2 linked regions of the Rhodobium gokarnense genome follow. The protein of the gene in region 2 binds, or shares a complex with, the protein of the main gene of each other region. Links are inferred from orthologs where the notes say so. Each region holds a gene or a part of one and is shown on either strand. Other genes may lie near its edges. The genes, in order: dnaN and M2319_RS07955.

What was found.
Region 1: the proteins of M2319_RS07955 (region 2) and dnaN are in contact, whole or in part, in a solved structure (PDB 1OK7), measured with the Escherichia coli proteins. The link is inferred for Rhodobium gokarnense from one-to-one orthologs.

The regions. Positions count from the first base shown.
Region 1 is NZ_JAOQNS010000018.1:14,382-25,427, forward strand. Bases 4,573-7,365 are described here. They hold dnaN (DNA polymerase III subunit beta), read right to left. Parts: upstream 6,632-7,365; coding sequence 5,513-6,631; downstream 4,573-5,512. Other genes in these bases: recF (DNA replication/repair protein RecF), read right to left, coding at 4,573-5,463; dnaA (chromosomal replication initiator protein DnaA), read right to left, coding at 6,897-7,365. Outside these bases: gyrB (DNA topoisomerase (ATP-hydrolyzing) subunit B), read right to left, coding at 1-1,760; M2319_RS22035 (MOSC domain-containing protein), read left to right, coding at 2,044-2,592; M2319_RS22040 (LysE family translocator), read right to left, coding at 2,614-3,228; M2319_RS22045 (DMT family transporter), read right to left, coding at 3,329-4,219; more of recF, read right to left, coding at 4,318-4,572; more of dnaA, read right to left, coding at 7,366-8,360; rpsT (30S ribosomal protein S20), read right to left, coding at 9,243-9,509; M2319_RS22070 (enoyl-CoA hydratase), read right to left, coding at 9,724-10,497; mutM (bifunctional DNA-formamidopyrimidine glycosylase/DNA-(apurinic or apyrimidinic site) lyase), read right to left, coding at 10,622-11,046. UniProt on the Escherichia coli protein: Confers DNA tethering and processivity to DNA polymerases and other proteins. Acts as a clamp, forming a ring around DNA (a reaction catalyzed by the clamp-loading complex) which diffuses in an ATP-independent manner freely and bidirectionally along dsDNA.
Region 2 is NZ_JAOQNS010000004.1:43,844-48,796, forward strand. The notes cover bases 2,137-4,953. They hold M2319_RS07955 (DNA polymerase IV), read right to left. Parts: upstream 4,301-4,953; coding sequence 2,972-4,300; downstream 2,137-2,971. Other genes in these bases: M2319_RS07950 (cell envelope integrity EipB family protein), read left to right, coding at 2,137-2,949; M2319_RS07960 (hypothetical protein), read right to left, coding at 4,605-4,953. In the rest of the region: M2319_RS07935 (GNAT family N-acetyltransferase), read right to left, coding at 1-486; M2319_RS07940 (glycerophosphodiester phosphodiesterase family protein), read right to left, coding at 580-1,338; M2319_RS07945 (RidA family protein), read right to left, coding at 1,348-1,812; more of M2319_RS07950, read left to right, coding at 2,044-2,136. UniProt on the Escherichia coli protein: Poorly processive, error-prone DNA polymerase involved in translesion repair and untargeted mutagenesis. Copies undamaged DNA at stalled replication forks, which arise in vivo from mismatched or misaligned primer ends.

The sequences.
Region 1 (11,046 bases), on a different replicon or contig from region 2:
GCCAGCGTCTCGCCGGTGGCGAGCTGTAGCACCGCCTCGTTGAGGCCGCCGGCGATGAGATAATCCTCGAGCGCCCGCTCGTCCTTCAGGTACTGCTCGGAGTTGCCGCGCTTGACTTTGAACAGCGGCGGCTGGGCGATATAGAGGTGGCCGCGCTCGATCAGCTCCGGCATCTGCCGGAAGAAGAAGGTGAGCAGCAGCGTGCGGATATGGGCGCCGTCGACGTCGGCGTCCGTCATGATGATGATCTTGTGGTAGCGCAGCTTGTTGACGTCGAGCTCTTCCTTGCCGATGCCGGTGCCGAGCGCGGTGATCATGGTGCCGATTTCCTGGCTCGACAGCATCTTGTCGAAGCGCGCCCGCTCCACGTTGAGGATCTTGCCGCGCAGCGGCAGCACGGCCTGGGTTCCCCGGTCGCGGCCCTGCTTGGCCGAGCCGCCGGCCGAATCGCCCTCAACGAGGAACAGTTCGGCCTTCGAGGGATCGCGCTCCTGGCAGTCGGCGAGCTTGCCGGGCAGGGACGCGACGTCGAGGGCGCCCTTGCGCCGGGTCAGCTCGCGCGCCTTGCGCGCCGCCTCGCGGGCGGCCGAGGCCTCCACCACCTTGGAGACGATGGTCTTGGCCTCCGCCGGATGCTCCTCGAACCAGGTCGCGAGCGCCTGGTTGATGACGCTTTCGACGACCGGCCGCACTTCCGACGAGACCAGCTTGTCCTTGGTCTGGGACGAGAATTTCGGGTCCGGCACCTTGACGGAGAGGACGCAGGTGAGGCCCTCGCGGCAGTCCTCGCCGGTCAGCGAGACCTTTTCCCGCTTGGCGATGCCGGAGGATTCCGCATAGCCGGTGACCTGGCGGGTCAGCGCGCCGCGGAATCCGGCAAGGTGCGTGCCGCCGTCGCGCTGCGGGATGTTGTTGGTGAAGCAGAGCACGTTCTCGTGGTAGGAATTGTTCCACCACAGCGCCGCCTCCACGGTGACGTCGTCGCGCTCCGCGCGGATCGCAATCGGGTCCGGAACGAGCGGATGCTTGGCCTTGTCCAGGTAGCGCACGAAGGCTTCCAGGCCGCCCTCATACATCAGTTCTTCGCTCTTGGACTCAACGCCGCGATTGTCGGTGAGGATGATGCGCACGCCGGAATTAAGGAAGGCGAGCTCGCGCAGCCGGTGCTCCAGCGTGCCGTAGTCGAAATCCGTCATAGTGAAGGTTTCGGTCGACGGCATGAAGGTGACCTCCGTGCCGCTCTTGCCGGCCGCGTCACCGGTCACCTTGAGCGGTGCGTCCGCGACGCCGTCGGTAAAGCGCATGGTGTGTTCGTGGTCGTTGCGCCAGATGCGCAGCTCCAGCCACACCGAGAGCGCATTGACCACGGAAACGCCGACGCCGTGCAGGCCGCCGGAGACCTTGTACGAGTTCTGGTCGAATTTCCCGCCCGCATGGAGCTGGGTCATGATGACCTCGGCCGCCGAGACGCCCTCGCCCTCGTGGATGTCGGTCGGGATGCCGCGGCCATTGTCGGTGACGGTGACCGAGCCGTCGGCGTTCAGCGTCACGGTGACCGCATCGGCCCAGCCGGCCAGCGCCTCGTCGATGGCGTTGTCGACCACCTCATAGACCATGTGGTGCAGGCCCGAGCCGTCGTCGGTGTCGCCGATATACATTCCCGGACGCTTGCGCACCGCATCGAGGCCTTTGAGAACCTTGATGGATTCGGCGCCGTAGTCGCCGCCATTGCCGTTGCCGTTCTGGTGAGCGTCCGTCATGAAACCGTCTTGGATTGTGGCACGATGATTCGCTTCCAATATAGGGGTTCGAGTCCCGGATTACACGCGAAAAAGCCCGTGAAATCCGTTATGAAAACAAAGGGTTAAAGGCGCGAATCATGGCTTTGTGTGAATTGTGGCGCATTCCTGCCGCATTTGCCCGCAGGAACGGGCGGACCGGGCTCCACCGAGCGCCCGCCCGGCGCCGCCTGGAACAGCGGAAAACGGCCCGAAACGAGGCATTTGCGGCCGCCGCCGGCCGGCTCCCGGCGCGCGGTGCCCGATGACCGGCGAGGGAAAGGTGATCGCCGTCGCCCTCAGCGCCGGCCATGACTTCTCAAAGGAGCTGCAGCCGGAGATCGCGCTCGTTGCCGGCATGGGGGTTGCCGGCGACCCCCATGCCGGGGTGACGGTCAAGCACCGCTCGCGGGTCAGGAAGGATCCGACACAGCCGAATTTGCGCCAGGTCCACCTCATCCATGCCGAGCTTTTCGCCGAACTGGCGGAGAAGGGGTTCGATGTCGGGCCGGCCGACCTCGGCGAGAACATCACCACAGCCGGCCTCGATCTCCTGGCGCTGCCGCGCGGCACGCGGCTTGCCATCGGCGCCGAGGCGGTGGTCGCGATCACCGGCCTGCGCAATCCGTGCGCCCAGATCGACGGGTTCCGAAAGGGACTGCTGAGGGCGGTGATCGGGCGTGATGGCGCCGGCCGGCCGGTCCTGAAGGCCGGCGTCATGGGCATCGTCCTTGCCGGCGGTGCCGTGCGGCCGGGCGATGCCGTGGCGGTCACCCTGCCGCCGAAACCGCATATTGCCCTTGAGCGGGTCTGACCGCGCTGACGTTGCAGGTGCTCAGCGCGAGGCGATGGTCAGCGCCGCAGCGGCCATCGCCGTGCCGGCGATGCGGTTGACGAGCCGCAGCCCACGTCCGGACCGCATCAGGTCGCGGGCCCGGTCGACCGCAAACACATAGACCGCCATGCCCGCCGGCAGCACCACGGCGATGGCGCCGCCGCAGGCGAGCGCATCGGCCAGTTCCAGCGTCTTCAGGTCGACGACGGTCGGCAGGATGGCGAGGTAGAAGACCATGGTCTTGGGATTGCCGAGCGTGATCGCGAGCGACGTGAAAGCGGCGGACAAGGACGAACCGAGAGAGGCCGCCCGCACGCTCGCCCTCGGCTGCGGCTCAGACGTCCAGGCCTTGAAAGCGAGATAGAGCAGATAGGCGATGCTCAGATATTTGATCGCCACGAACGCGGCATGGAAGGTCTGGGCGATAAGGGCTAGGCCGCCAACGGCACAGGCGAACCAGATGAGGTTCCCGGTCACCATGCCGACGACATAGGGCACCGCGTCGCGCCGCCCGTGGGCGAGCGTATGGCCGATCAGGCCGACGACGCCCGGCCCCGGCGTCATCACCGCCAGAAAATAGACGCCGACGAAAACGGCGAGCCCGAAAAAGCTCATGGCTGGGGTCCGGATGGAAGGTGAGGTTCCCGATCAGGCGCCGCCCGCGGCAAAAAGTCAATATGGCTGACCTATTGCGGTCCGATGTTGCCCGGGCCGGTCAATCGAGGAAGATCAGGGCCGTGCCGGCGATGACGAGGCCGGCGCCGACGAAGGCCCAGAGCGACGGCCGCTCGCCCGTATGGACCCAGAGCAGCGGCAGGATCAGCACCGGCGAGGTGGCGGAGAGCGTGGAGATGATGCCGACTTCCCCGCCGGAGAGCGCATAGAGCACCAGCGTCATGCCGACGCCCATGGAAACGAAGCCGGAGAGCGCGATCTGGCCGACGATGCGGGCGTTGATCGGGTTCCGCTGGCGGAATTTCAGCACCGGGAGCTGCATCAGGAGCGTGAGGCCGAGGGCGCCGATGGCGACGCGGATCGCCGAGACAGCGACCGGATCGGCGCCCGACGCCATCACCGGCCGGGCGATCAGCGAGCCGAGCGCCTGGGAGAGCGCCGAGGCGAGCCCGAGCCCGATGCCGACCCACAGCGGCCCGCGGATGGTCTCCCACTGGTGAAGCTGCGAGCGGCGCTTGCCGAAGACGATGGCCATGACGACGCCGACCACCGACAGGGCTATGCCGGTGACGGCCCGCGCCGACAGCACCTCGCCGAGCAGTAGCCAGCCGAGCAGCGCGGCGAGCGGTGCGTTGAGGGCAAAGAGGATGCCGGAGCGCCGCGGCCCGAGCCGGTTCATCGTGAGGAAGAGTGCGGTATCGCCGAGGAAGATGCCGATGAAGCCGGAGGCGAGGATGGCAAGGGTCTGGTCGCTGGAAACCGTCGCCCAGCCGCCGGTGAGCGTCGCGGCGACGGCCAGCATGACGAAGACCATCGCCATGCGCAACCGGTTGAAGGCGATGGCGCCGAGGTGCTGGGACGGGCCGGCGGAGAGGAGCCCGCCGAAGGCCCAAAGGAGCGCGGCCGCAAGGGCGGCGAGTTCGAAGGTCATGGCATCGGCCGAAGGATGGTGCGGCGGGGCCGCGAGACGGTATCAATCGGCTGATTACGCCAAGCGGCGCGCGCCGTCACGCCGTTTGTTTCGAGGGATCACGCGGCATCCGAGACCGTGCCGTCCTGGACGGCGAACCGCTGGGCGCGGTCCTCCAGGGCGGCAAAGAGGGAAAGGTCCGTGCCGGTCATCCAGGCCTGGACGCCGAGGCGGTCGAGGGCGGCAAAGAGCCCGGCCCGCCGGTGGCTGTCGAGATGGGCGGCGACCTCGTCGAGGAGCAGGAGGGGCGTCCGTCCCGTCATCTCCTCCACCAGCCGCGCATGGGCAAGGACGAGGCCGAGAAGCAGCGCCTTCTGCTCGCCGGTGGAGCAGGTCTCCGCCGCCATGTCCTTCGGCCCGTGGCGCACCAGGAGGTCGCTGCGGTGGGGACCGGTGAGCGCCCGCCCGGCCGTCCGGTCGCGCGGCCGGGCGGCGGCAAGCGTCTCGCGATAGCTGTCCTCGACCTCGACGGCCGGACGGCCGGAAACCTCGCGCTCCAACTCGCCGTCAAGGGTGAGCGCGGCATCGGGAAACGGCGATTCGGGGTCGTGGTGGGCGGAAATCAGCCGGGAGAAGCAGGCGGCAAGCTCGGCCCGTGCGGCGGCGACGGCGACGGCGTATTCGGCCATCTGCGCTTCCAGCCCGTCGAGCCAGGAACTGCGGCCGCCCTCTTCCAGCACTTTGTTGCGTTCGCGCATCGCCTTTTCGAACGAGGAGACCCGGCGGGCATGGTCGCGGTCGATGGCCAGCACCAGCCGGTCGAGGAAGCGCCGCCGGTCGCCGGCCGGGCCGGTGAAGAGCCCGTCCATCGCCGGCGTCAGCCACAGGACGCGGGCAACGTCGAGCAGCTCTTCGGAGCTCCGCGCGGTGGTGCCGTCGATGCGGATGCGGCGCTGGCGCTCCGGGTCCGGCCCGTCGGCGACGAGTCCGGTGCCGACGACGGTCTCGCCGGCAGCACCAAGGAGCGTCGCCGCAACGGCCCAGCCGCCGGCGCCGCCCTGGCGCGAAACGTCCTCAAGCCGGGCCCGCCGGAGGCCGCGGCCGGGCGAGAGATAGGACAGTGCTTCCAGGATGTTGGTCTTGCCGGCGCCATTCTCGCCGCAAAGCACCACATGGCGGCCGTCCGGCGTCAGCGACAGGCGGGCGTAGTTCCGGAAATCGGTCAGCTTCAGGGCAGTGACGGAAAGGGCACCGGGTGAGGTCATCGGCGGTGCACAAGGACCCTTTCGAGCGGCGGGAAGGCCGGTTTCGCCGTCACACCCGCATCGGCATCAGGACGTAGAGCGTGCTCTTGTCGCCCTGGTCACGGATCAGCGTCGGCGAGCCCGGATCGGCGAGGAGAAAGACGATGGTGTCGCTGCCAAGCTGGGCGGTGATGTCGAGCAGATAGCGGGAATTGAAGCCGATCTCCAGGTCCTCCGCCTCGTAGTCGACGGCCAGTTCTTCCGTGGCGCTGCCGGAATCCGGATTGTTGACGGTCAGCACGAGCCGGCCCTCGGCAAGCTGCAGCTTCACGGCCCGGCCGCGCTCCGAGGAGATCGTCGAGACGCGGTCGACCGCCTCCTTGAAGGGGTCCCGGTCGACGATCAGTTCCTTGTCGTTGTTCTGCGGGATCACCCGCGCATAGTCCGGGAAGGTGCCGTCGATCAGCTTGGAGGTCAGCACCACAGAACCGATGGTGAAGCGGATCTTGGCGTCCGACAGCTCGACCTGGACGGTCGCTTCCGGGTCTTCCACGAGCTTCTGGATCTCGCCGACGGTCTTGCGCGGCACGATGATGCCGGGCATGCCGGCGGCCCCTTCCGGCGCCCTGGTGTCGGCCTGGGCGAGCCGGTGGCCGTCGGTGGCAACCGCGCGCAGCACGGTTTCACCGTTCAGCTCGGTGGTATGGAAATAGATGCCGTTGAGGTAGTAGCGCGTCTCCTCGGTGGAGATCGCGAACTGGGTGCGGTCGACGAGGCGCTTCAGTTCGCGCGCGTCGATCTCGAAGGAGTGGCTGAAGCTGCCGGCGGTCAGATCCGGAAAGTCGGTCTCCGGCAGCATCTGCAGGCTGAAATTCGAGCGCCCCGATGACAGCGTCATCAGGCTGTCGTCGCCGGCCGTCTCCAGCACCGTCTCGGCGCCGTCCGGCAGCTTGCGGACGATGTCGTAGAGCATATGGGCCGGAATCGTCGTCGCCCCCGGCTGCTCGATCATCGCCGCCACGGTTTCCGAAACTTCCAGGTCGAGGTCGGTCGCCTTCAGCCGCATCTCGCCGCCTTCCGCGCGCATCAGCACGTTGGACAGGATCGGGATGGTGCTGCGCCGCTCCACGACGCGGTGCACATGGGTGAGGGACTTCAGCAAGTCGGCCCGCTCGAGTGTGACTTTCATGGGATCGATTCCAGACTTGGCGACTATTCGAATATCGGCCGGAAGGCGGGGTCGCGTGCCGTGGGATTGCGGCCACTACCCTCGGGTAACGGGACTGACGAAACTGCCCTTAAAGCGTCCGATATGCAAGAGGGCGCAACATCGCTGTTGCGCCCTCCAGTCCGCCGCATCTCGCCAGGCCGCGCAACGGGGTCCGGAGCGCGCCGGGAACGGGGATGTTTCAAGGGAAAGCGGCGCTTTTCGGGCGCTGCGATCTCCCTCGCGGTCAGTTGTCGAGCAGCCTTTTCAGGAGCTCCACCTCGTCGGCCACCGCCTTGTCGGTGGACACGAGATTCTCGATCTTGCGCACCGCATGCAGGACCGTCGTGTGATCCCTGCCGCCGAAATGGCGGCCGATCTCCGGCAGCGAGCGCGGCGTCAGCGCCTTGGCCAGGAACATGGCGATCTGCCGCGGCCGGACGATCGCCCGGTTGCGCCGCGCCGAGGTCAGGTCGTCGCGGGTGACGCTGTAATGCTTGGAGACGGTGCGCTGGATGTCCTCGATGCGCACCCGCCGCCGCTCCTTGGCGCGGACCAGGTCGCGCAGCGACATCTCGGCCATTTCCAGGCTGATCGGCGCGCCGGTGAGCTGGTTGGCGGCGAGCAGCCGGTTGACCGCGCCGTCAAGGTCGCGGGAATTGGCCGTGACGTGCCGGGCAACGTAGTCGAGGACGTCGTCGGGGACGGCAAGGCTGGCGCCGCCATTGCGGGCCGCCGCGATGCGCTGGGACAGGATGGACCGGCGCAAGCCGTAGTCCGGCGCGCATATCTGGGCCAGCAGCCCGCCGTTCAGCCGCGAGCGGACGCGCTCGTCGAGGGATTCCAGCTCAACGGGCGGTCGGTCGGCGGCAACCACCACCTGCCGGGCGCCGTCGATGAGGGCGTTGAGGGTGTGGCAGAACTCCTTCTGCACCTGCGGCCCGTGCAGGAACTGCAAGTCGTCGATGAGTAGGAGGTCGATGCCCCGGAACCCGTCCTTGAAGGCGATCGCCGACTGCGACTGAAGCGCCGCCACGAAGCGGTACATGAAGTGCTCGGCGGTCAGGTACAGGACCCGGCGTCCGGGCGTTGCCGCGCGCGCCTCGGCGGCGATCGCCTGCAACAGGTGCGTCTTGCCGAGGCCGACGGAAGCGCAGAGATAGAGCGGATTGTAGGTGGTCGGGGCGGCCGCCGCGATCTGCCGCGCCGCCGCCAGCGCCAGCGTGTTGGAGGCGCCTTCCATGAAGCTGTCGAAGGTCAGCCGCGGATCGAGCGGCGAGGAAAAGGCGTTGTCGGCGCGCTCGGCCGCCCGGCTGCTCTCGCTGCGCAGCGAGGCCTCGGTGCGGACTGCCGCGCCGCCGCGCTTTGCCGCCTCGACGGCCGCCGAGCGCGCTTCCGGGCCGGCCGCGGTGCGGGCAAGCGTCTGGCGCGGACGGGTGGCGCCGCGCACCGTCAGCTCGATGCGGCGGATATCTTCGCATTCGCTGCGCCACAGGCCGATCAGCCGGTCGCCGTAATGGGACTGAATCCACTGCTTCAGGAACCGCGTCGGCACCGACAGGTGCACCGTCCCGTTGGAACGGTCCTCCAGGTCGACCCGCTCGAACCAGCTCGTATAGACCTCCTCGCCGAGCTCGCTGCGCAGCCGTCGGCGCACCCGGGACCAGTCGTCCAGATCTCCCGAGGGAACCGTTTCTTCGGCTCGTGCCATATCAGATAGCCTCCATTTCATGCCTGCCGGCAGGACCGTGCGCCGCCGCGGCTGCCGGTCTGCCGTATCCGTCCTCGCCGGCTGCGGGGGCGCCTTCACGGGTGCCCGGGTCCGCCGCCTGCCGTTGCTTGTGTGCCGGGATCCGCCTCGATCTTGCCGGCTCTCAAAAGGTCGTCCGGTTACCTTTCGGCAACCATGTTTTTTGTGTCATCGTTGGTCGATAGCGCAGGGAATACCCCACGCCGGCGACAAGGTCGCACGATCCGAATGAACCGTATAAGTTGAATTCGTGACGAACCGATCCGCTGGTTAGCGGCGGTCGCGGCCCCGGGAGGAGGGCCGCCGTTCGACAAGTGTTCGATGTCTAGATTTTAGGCAATAGATATTCATTGCTCTCGACATAGGCCTCGAAAACTTCCCGATGTGTGGTTGACGCTGGAGCCCCAGCCCCGATGACTTGAAGCTAGCCAATCGGCCCCGGCGCCGCAACAGTGAGGATTCTGAAACCCGCGAAATTGAGCCATTTTGGATCACCCCGGCGATGGGACGACGGGTCGCGACGGGTCGATTTCCGCCTGTGGAGTCAACGGATTCTGGCGCGGAAAAAATGGCACGTTTACGGTATCGAATTCTTCAAAAAAAATCGCTTCCGCGGCGCCCGTGAGGAGCTCGAATCCGCCTGAATCGAAGTCCTCCAAAAAGACCGGTGCTTAACGCTTTGTTAACTTTTGGATTTTTATGACACGTCGCCCCAACCAACCGTAAGTTGAATCGTTCCAGGCCTTTTGCCGGATCACACAACTTTTCTTTCGCCCGGAAACGAAAAACCCGGCGCTGGGCGCCGGGTTTCAAACGGTTTTATGACAGTTGGGCGGGGAGGGTTCAGGCACCCACCGCCTTCACCCGCGCCGACAGCCGCGACACTTTCCGCGAGGCGGTATTCTTGTGCACCACGCCGCTGCCGGCGGCGCGCATGATTTCCGTCTCCGCCTGCCTCAGCGCCTCGTTGGCGGCGGCCTTGTCGCCGCCGGCGATGGCCTCTTCGACCTTGCGGATAAAATTGCGCATGCGGCTGCGCCGGGATTTGTTGATCTCCGTGCGCCGCGCGATTTTGCGAGCCATTTTCTTGGCCGAGACCGTATTGGCCATGCGTGTTTCCCGATTCCGTGCGATTTGCGGTTAGACGCTGCGCCGGCACCCGCAATAATGTCGATGGTCGCGGCGCAACAGGTTCCATGGGCGGCGGGTCCACCGCCACCGATCCCGGCGCTTATACTTGGCCGCATGGGGAACGTCAATCGGAACCGGGAAATCCGGCCAAAAAGCACGCGCCGGTCGCCGTTTCGGGCTGTCGGTCCGGGCCCTAGCGATTGCGGAACTGCGGCGAGCGTTTTTCCACGAACGCCTGCATGCCTTCCTTCTGGTCCTCGGTGGCGAACAGGGAATGGAACAGCCGCCGCTCGAAGCGGGTGCCCTCCGCGAGCGTCGTCTCATAGGCCCGGTTGACCGCCTCCTTGGTCATCATCACCGCCGGCAGCGAGAAGTCGGCGATCTTGGCGGCGACCGCCAGGGCGTCGTCGAGCATTTCGTCGAGCGGCAGGACGCGGCTGACGAGGCCGGAGCTTTCCGCCTCCTCGGCCGACATCATGCGGCCGGTGAGGCACATCTCCATCGCCTTCGACTTGCCTACGAAGCGGGTCAGGCGCTGGGTGCCGCCGGCGCCGGGCATGACGCCGAGGGTGATCTCCGGCTGGCCGAACTTGGCGTTTTCCGCGGCGATGATGATGTCGCACATCATGGCGAGCTCGCAGCCGCCGCCGAGCGCGTAGCCGGCGACCGCGGCGATCACCGGCTTCCTGTTGCGCGCCACCCGGTCCCAGGTGGAGATGAAATCGTCCTTGTAGGCGTCCACATAGGTCAGCGACGACATCTCCTTGATGTCGGCGCCGGCGGCGAACGCCTTTTCCGACCCGGTGATGACGACGCAGCCAACCTTCTCGTCGGCGTCGAACGTATCGAGGGCCTTGGTCAGTTCCGCGATCAGCTCCGAATTGAGGGCGTTCATCGCCTTCGGCCGGTGCAGCGTTATGAGCCCGACCTTGCCGCGGGTCTCTACGACGATGTTCTCATAGGCCATGTTTGCTTCCTCTCCGGGGTGCGCGGTTCCGCTTCTGAGTAAAGAGCTATCCGAGCCCGCATCGCGTTGCAACGCCTGCCGCGGGGGCCGGTTCCGCAAATTCGGCTCGGACGCGCGCCGGTCCTCAGCGCTGGCAGGTCGGGCAGAAGAAGCTGGAGCGGCCGGACTGGACGATGCGCCGGACGGTGCCGGTGCAGCCCTCGTGCCGGCAGGGCGTGCCCTCCCGGTCATAGACGGAAAAGGAATGCTGGAAATAGCCGAGCGAGCCGTCGGCATGGACGTAGTCCCTGAGAGATGAGCCGCCCGCGGCAATGGCATCGGCGATGGTCTCGCGGATGGCGACGACCAGCCGCTCGGCCCTGACGCTCGGCGCGCCGGCCTTGGTGGCAAGGCACGAGGCGCTGCGCTTCGGCGACAGGCCCGCTCGCCACAATGCCTCGCACACATAGATATTGCCGAGGCCGGCGATGATGCGCTGGTCGAGGAGGGCGGCCTTGAGGCTCGTCTTGCGGTGCCAGCAGGCCGCCGCCAGCGTTGCCGCGTCCAGCG
Region 2 (4,953 bases):
GGAGATCTGGAGCTTCGGATAGTACTCGCCGCCGGCCCGGTAGAAGGCGTCGGCCCAGCCGTGGTCGAAGACGTATTCGCCCTGAGAGTGGCTCTTCAGATAGGCCGGAACGACGCCGGCGACGCTGTCGTCGGCGCGTTCCAGCGCCAGATGGCAGGACGCCCAACCGGTCTCGGGAAGGGCACATCCGGATTCTTCGAGAGACCACAAAAAATCATATGAAATAAATGGGTTGAATGGTATTTCTTCAGAAACCAGTTTCGGTGTGCTGGGCGCTCCACAATCCGATTCCGATGGCGCCGCCAAGTCCTTGTTTGCAGACTCTTTTCCGCTGCTGTCGTGAGGTTCAGATTCCGATTCAAGACCGGCGGTCAACCGGCCGCCTTCGGCCAGATCCCAACCCGGATTGGCGAGGCGATTCCAGTCCTTGCGGTCGATATCCTTGAGCGAGGTGAGGACGCGGATCTTGGCTTCAACAGGCGGCATGGGGCGAGGGACCGTGGAGCATTTCGGGGAGGCGCGGCGGGCGCGCTTGATGGATCGATTCAAGACTTGAATCTAAGCCGCCGGGCCGTTCGCTCAAGCGTCGGGGTCGAATCCCTCGAAAATGATCTGGTCGGCGTGGCGGGCGGCGCGGCGCCGCTGGTCCGTGGTGCGGACGGTCCAGGTCAGCACCGGCGTGCCGAAGAGCCGGTGCATCAGCGAGACGGCGGGGGCCGGCAGGGCGTCGATGTCGTAGGCGATGAAGTCGAGGCGGGTGCGCGGGGCATGCAGCAGGTGGCGCAGCGCGAACCGCTCCATCAGCGTCAGCAGCCGCCATTCCGGATCGCGGGGCGAGGTGGCGCAGGCGGTGATGCCGCGCGGCAGGTGCGGGGCGAGGGTCTTGAACGCGGCGACAATCTCCGGGTCGAAGGACATCACCGCCACGGGACCGTCATAGCCGGCAAGCACGTCTGCGACCGGACCGGCGATGGCCGCGCCCCGCCGCATGTCGGACTTCATTTCCAGGACCAGGGGCACGCGGCCGCCGACAAGGTCGAGAAAGGCCTTCAGCGTCGGGATGGTGTCGCCGCCGCCATCCATCAGCGGGATGGAGGAGAGTTCGGCGGCCGTGAGCGCGCCGACCGGGCCGCGGCCTTCCGTCAGCCGGTCGAGCGTGTCGTCGTGGAAGACCATCGGCACGCCGTCGGCGGAAAGCTGCAGGTCGGCCTCGATCGAGAATCCCTTGCCGATCGCTGCCGCGGCCGCCGCAAGCGAGTTCTCGATGCGGCCGGCATGGGCGTCGTGGTAGCCGCGATGGGCGACGGGGCGGGCGGTCAGCCAGGCGGGGGCGGTCATCGAGAGGGCCTATTCGACCTCGAAGACGGCCTCGACCTCGACGGCGACGCCGAAGGGAAGGGCAGCAACGCCGACTGCGGCGCGGGCGTGGCGTCCGCGGTCCTCGAACACCTCGGCCATCAGGTCAGAGGCGCCGTTGATGACCTTCGGCTGGTCGGTGAAGTCGGGCGTGGAATTGACGAAGCCGCCGAGCTTGACGACGCGGGTGATGCGGTCGAGGTCGCCGACGGCCGCCTTTGCCTGGGCGATGAGGGCAAGGGCGCACAGCCTTGCCGCCTTCTGGCCTTCGGCAATGGAAAGCCCGCCGCCGAGGCGGCCGATATATTCCGGCCCCTTGGCGCCCATCGGAAGCTGGCCGGAGACGAAGAGCTGGTTACCGGTCTGGACGAAGGGCACGTAGTTGGCGGCCGGCATCGGCGCCTCGGGAAGGGTAATGCCGAGTTCGGCGAGGCGGGCGTCGGTTCGACCGGTCATGGTCAATCTCTCCTGGTTTCTTGGTGTCGTGCGTCTGGAGCACGCGCCCGGACGATTGCCAAAATCAACCGAATAGGCAAGTTTATTGACGACGAGACGCCAACAAGACGCCAACAAGACTGGGCAAAAGGGGCGAACGCCGCGCCGGCATGGACGGTCCGCGCCATGGTTACGCCATGCTCGCCGCCTATCGGGTGGAAACGCCAGCAACGAGCCGGGGCAGGAACAGCAATGAACAACCTCACCAACGGGCCGTATCGCGCCATCGGCGCAGCCCTGATCCTTTCCGTTGCCATGGCCGCGCCGGCCGCGGCGGGGCGCGCGGTGCCCAATGTCAGCGATGCGGCGAGCCATGAGGCGGTGGTCAAGGACCTGATCTCGCACCGGGCCGTGTTCGACATGAAGCTGACCGATTCGAAGGCATCGTCCTCGATCGCCGGGCTCAACGGGCGCATGGTGTTCGAGACCATCGGTTCCACCTGCGACGGCTTCACCATCAATTTCCGCTTCGTCACCCAGGTCGAGGACAGCCAGGGCAATTCCCGGCTGACCGACATGCGCACGACGACCTTCGAGGACGCCAGCGGCGACCGGTTCGAGTTCCTGACCCAGACCTATATCGATGAAAAGCTGGTGGAGGAATCGAAGGGCAGCGCCGTGCGCGACGGCGAGACGACCACCGTCAGCCTCGACAAGCCGGAAAAGAAGACCTTCACCATCGCCAAGCGGATCCTGTTTCCGACCCAGCACCTGGTTGCCATGCTGAGCGCGGCGCGCTCCGGCGAGGCGTTCCTGCCGGCCAACATCTATGATGGCTCGGAGACCGGCGAGAAGATCTTCCCGACGGCGACCACCATCGGCAAGCGGATTGACGGGCCGGACACGCTGGACGCCAAGGCGGCCGACGCCGACATGTCGAAGCTGCCGCGCTGGCCGGTCACGGTCGGCTATTTCGAGCCGGTGACGACGGGCGGCGAGGCGCTGCCGACCTATGAGATGAGTTTCCTGCTCTACGGCAACGGCATCAGCCGCGACGTCAAGATCGACTACGGCGACTTCAGCGTCGCCGGCAAGCTGGTCAACCTGGAGATCCACGACGTGCCGGGCTGCGACGCCGACAAGGCGGGCGCCAAGTAGCGGCCGGCCGGGTTCTCTTTTCTCAATCCTGAAGATCGTCGTCGGGCGGCGAGGGATCGCGGCCGCGGCGTCTGGCGGCGAGCGCGAGGCCCAGATTGACGGCGCCGGTGCCGAAGCGCTCGCGCAAATCGTCGATGGCGACCTCGGCGCGGGCGCGCCTTGTCGCCGCGACGTCGACGAGATCGTCCGGATCGGCGAGCCGCGGGTCGGCGAAATCCGAGACGCCGATGCCGATCAGCCGGAAGAGGCGCCCGTTCGCTTCCCGCGCGAGCATATCCTGGCCGGTGCGGAAGATGCGGTCGGCAAGCCGGGTCGGGTCGGCGAGCCGGTGGCTGCGGGTGATGATCCGGAAATCCTTCGTCTTCAGCTTTAACGTCACCGTCCAGCCGGCTTTGTCGGCCGCCTTCAGACGCTTGGAAACCTTTTCGGAGAGCCGGCGCAGATGGGCCATGAGTTCGTGCGCGTCGGCAATGTCGACGTCGAAGGTGGTCTCCGCGCTGATGCTTTTGGCCTTGGAGGCGGCCGAGACGGTGCGCCGGTCCTCGCCGCGGGCAAGGTGGAAGAGTTTCAACCCCAGTGCGCCGTAGCGGCGGGCAAGGTCGGTCTCGTCCATGCGCTGCAGGTCGCCGATGAGGCGGATGCCGTCGGCCTGGAGCTGGCGCTGGGTGACCTTGCCGACGCCCCAGATCATGCCGACCGGCTTGTCGGCGAGGAAGTCCTTCGCCTCCGCCGCGCCGATGACGGAAAAGCCGCGCGGCTTGTCGAGGTCGGAAGCGATCTTGGCGAGGAACTTGTTGGCGGCAAGGCCGACGGAGACGGAGATGCCGATCTCGGCCTCCACGTCGCGGGCAAAGCGGGCAAGCGTCACCGCCGGGCTGGTGCCGTGCAGGCGCTCCGTGCCGGTGAGGTCGAGGAACGCCTCGTCGATGGAGAGCGGCTCGACCAGCGGCGTCAGCGCCCGCATCATCTCGCGGACCTGGCGCCCGACGGCCGTGTATTTCTCCATGTTCGGCGGCATCACCACCGCCTCCGGGCAGAGTTTTAACGCCTTGAACATGGGCATGGCCGAATGGACGCCCTTGATGCGGGCGATGTAGCAGGCCGTGGAGACGACGCCGCGCCGGCTGCCGCCGATGATCAGCGGCTTGTCGTCAAGGCTCGGGTCGTCGCGCTTTTCGATGGCGGCGTAGAAGGCGTCGCAGTCGATATGGGCGATGACCAGCCGGTGGAGTTCCGGATGGGCGACGATGCGCGGACTGCCGCACGCCGGGCAGCGCCGAGCGGCGCCGGCGAAGGACGTCAGGCAATCCCGGCACAGGGCAGTGTTCGCGGAAAGGTCGGTGTCGCTCATGGCTTCGTCGTCATCGCCGCAGCGCAGTGAAGTGCGCCAGTTTAGCAGGCTTTGGTTGGGAGCGCGTCAGGTCTCATTGCGGGGCAGAGGCGTTGGCGCCGTGGCCTGGACGGCCGCACGGTAGCTCGGCGGACGCCGACTGGATTGCCACGTCGGCCTTGCGGCCTCCTCGCAATGACGTTGAAATTATTTGGAAAAGCTACTCGTCGTCATTGCGAGCGCAGCGAAGCAATCCAGCATTCTGCGGTCGCAATTGCACGATGCGGTCGCGCCAAAGCGAGGGCATCGATTCCTACCCGATGCCTCAGAATCCGAAGCGGCCGACGATGAAATCGCGGGCGGAGGGCCAATCGTTGGCCTTCAGCGCCAGCCCGTCGATCGGGGCGGCGAGGTCGAAGAAGCGGCGGTCGGCGATGAACTGGACGAGACTGGCGCCGTCGACAAAGGCGCCGACGGAGCGGATGTTGGAGGGCGAATCATCGAGGAAGACGACGGCGCCGTCGGCGCGCTCGGCGAGCAGCCGGGCGGCCGGCCCCTTCGGCCCGCTATTGGTGACGACAGGGTAGGGCATGCCGTGCCTGGTCAACGTCTCGGTGCGCAGTTGCCGGTGCTTTTCCGGGATGTTGGTGAGCATCACCACTTCCGCCGCCCGG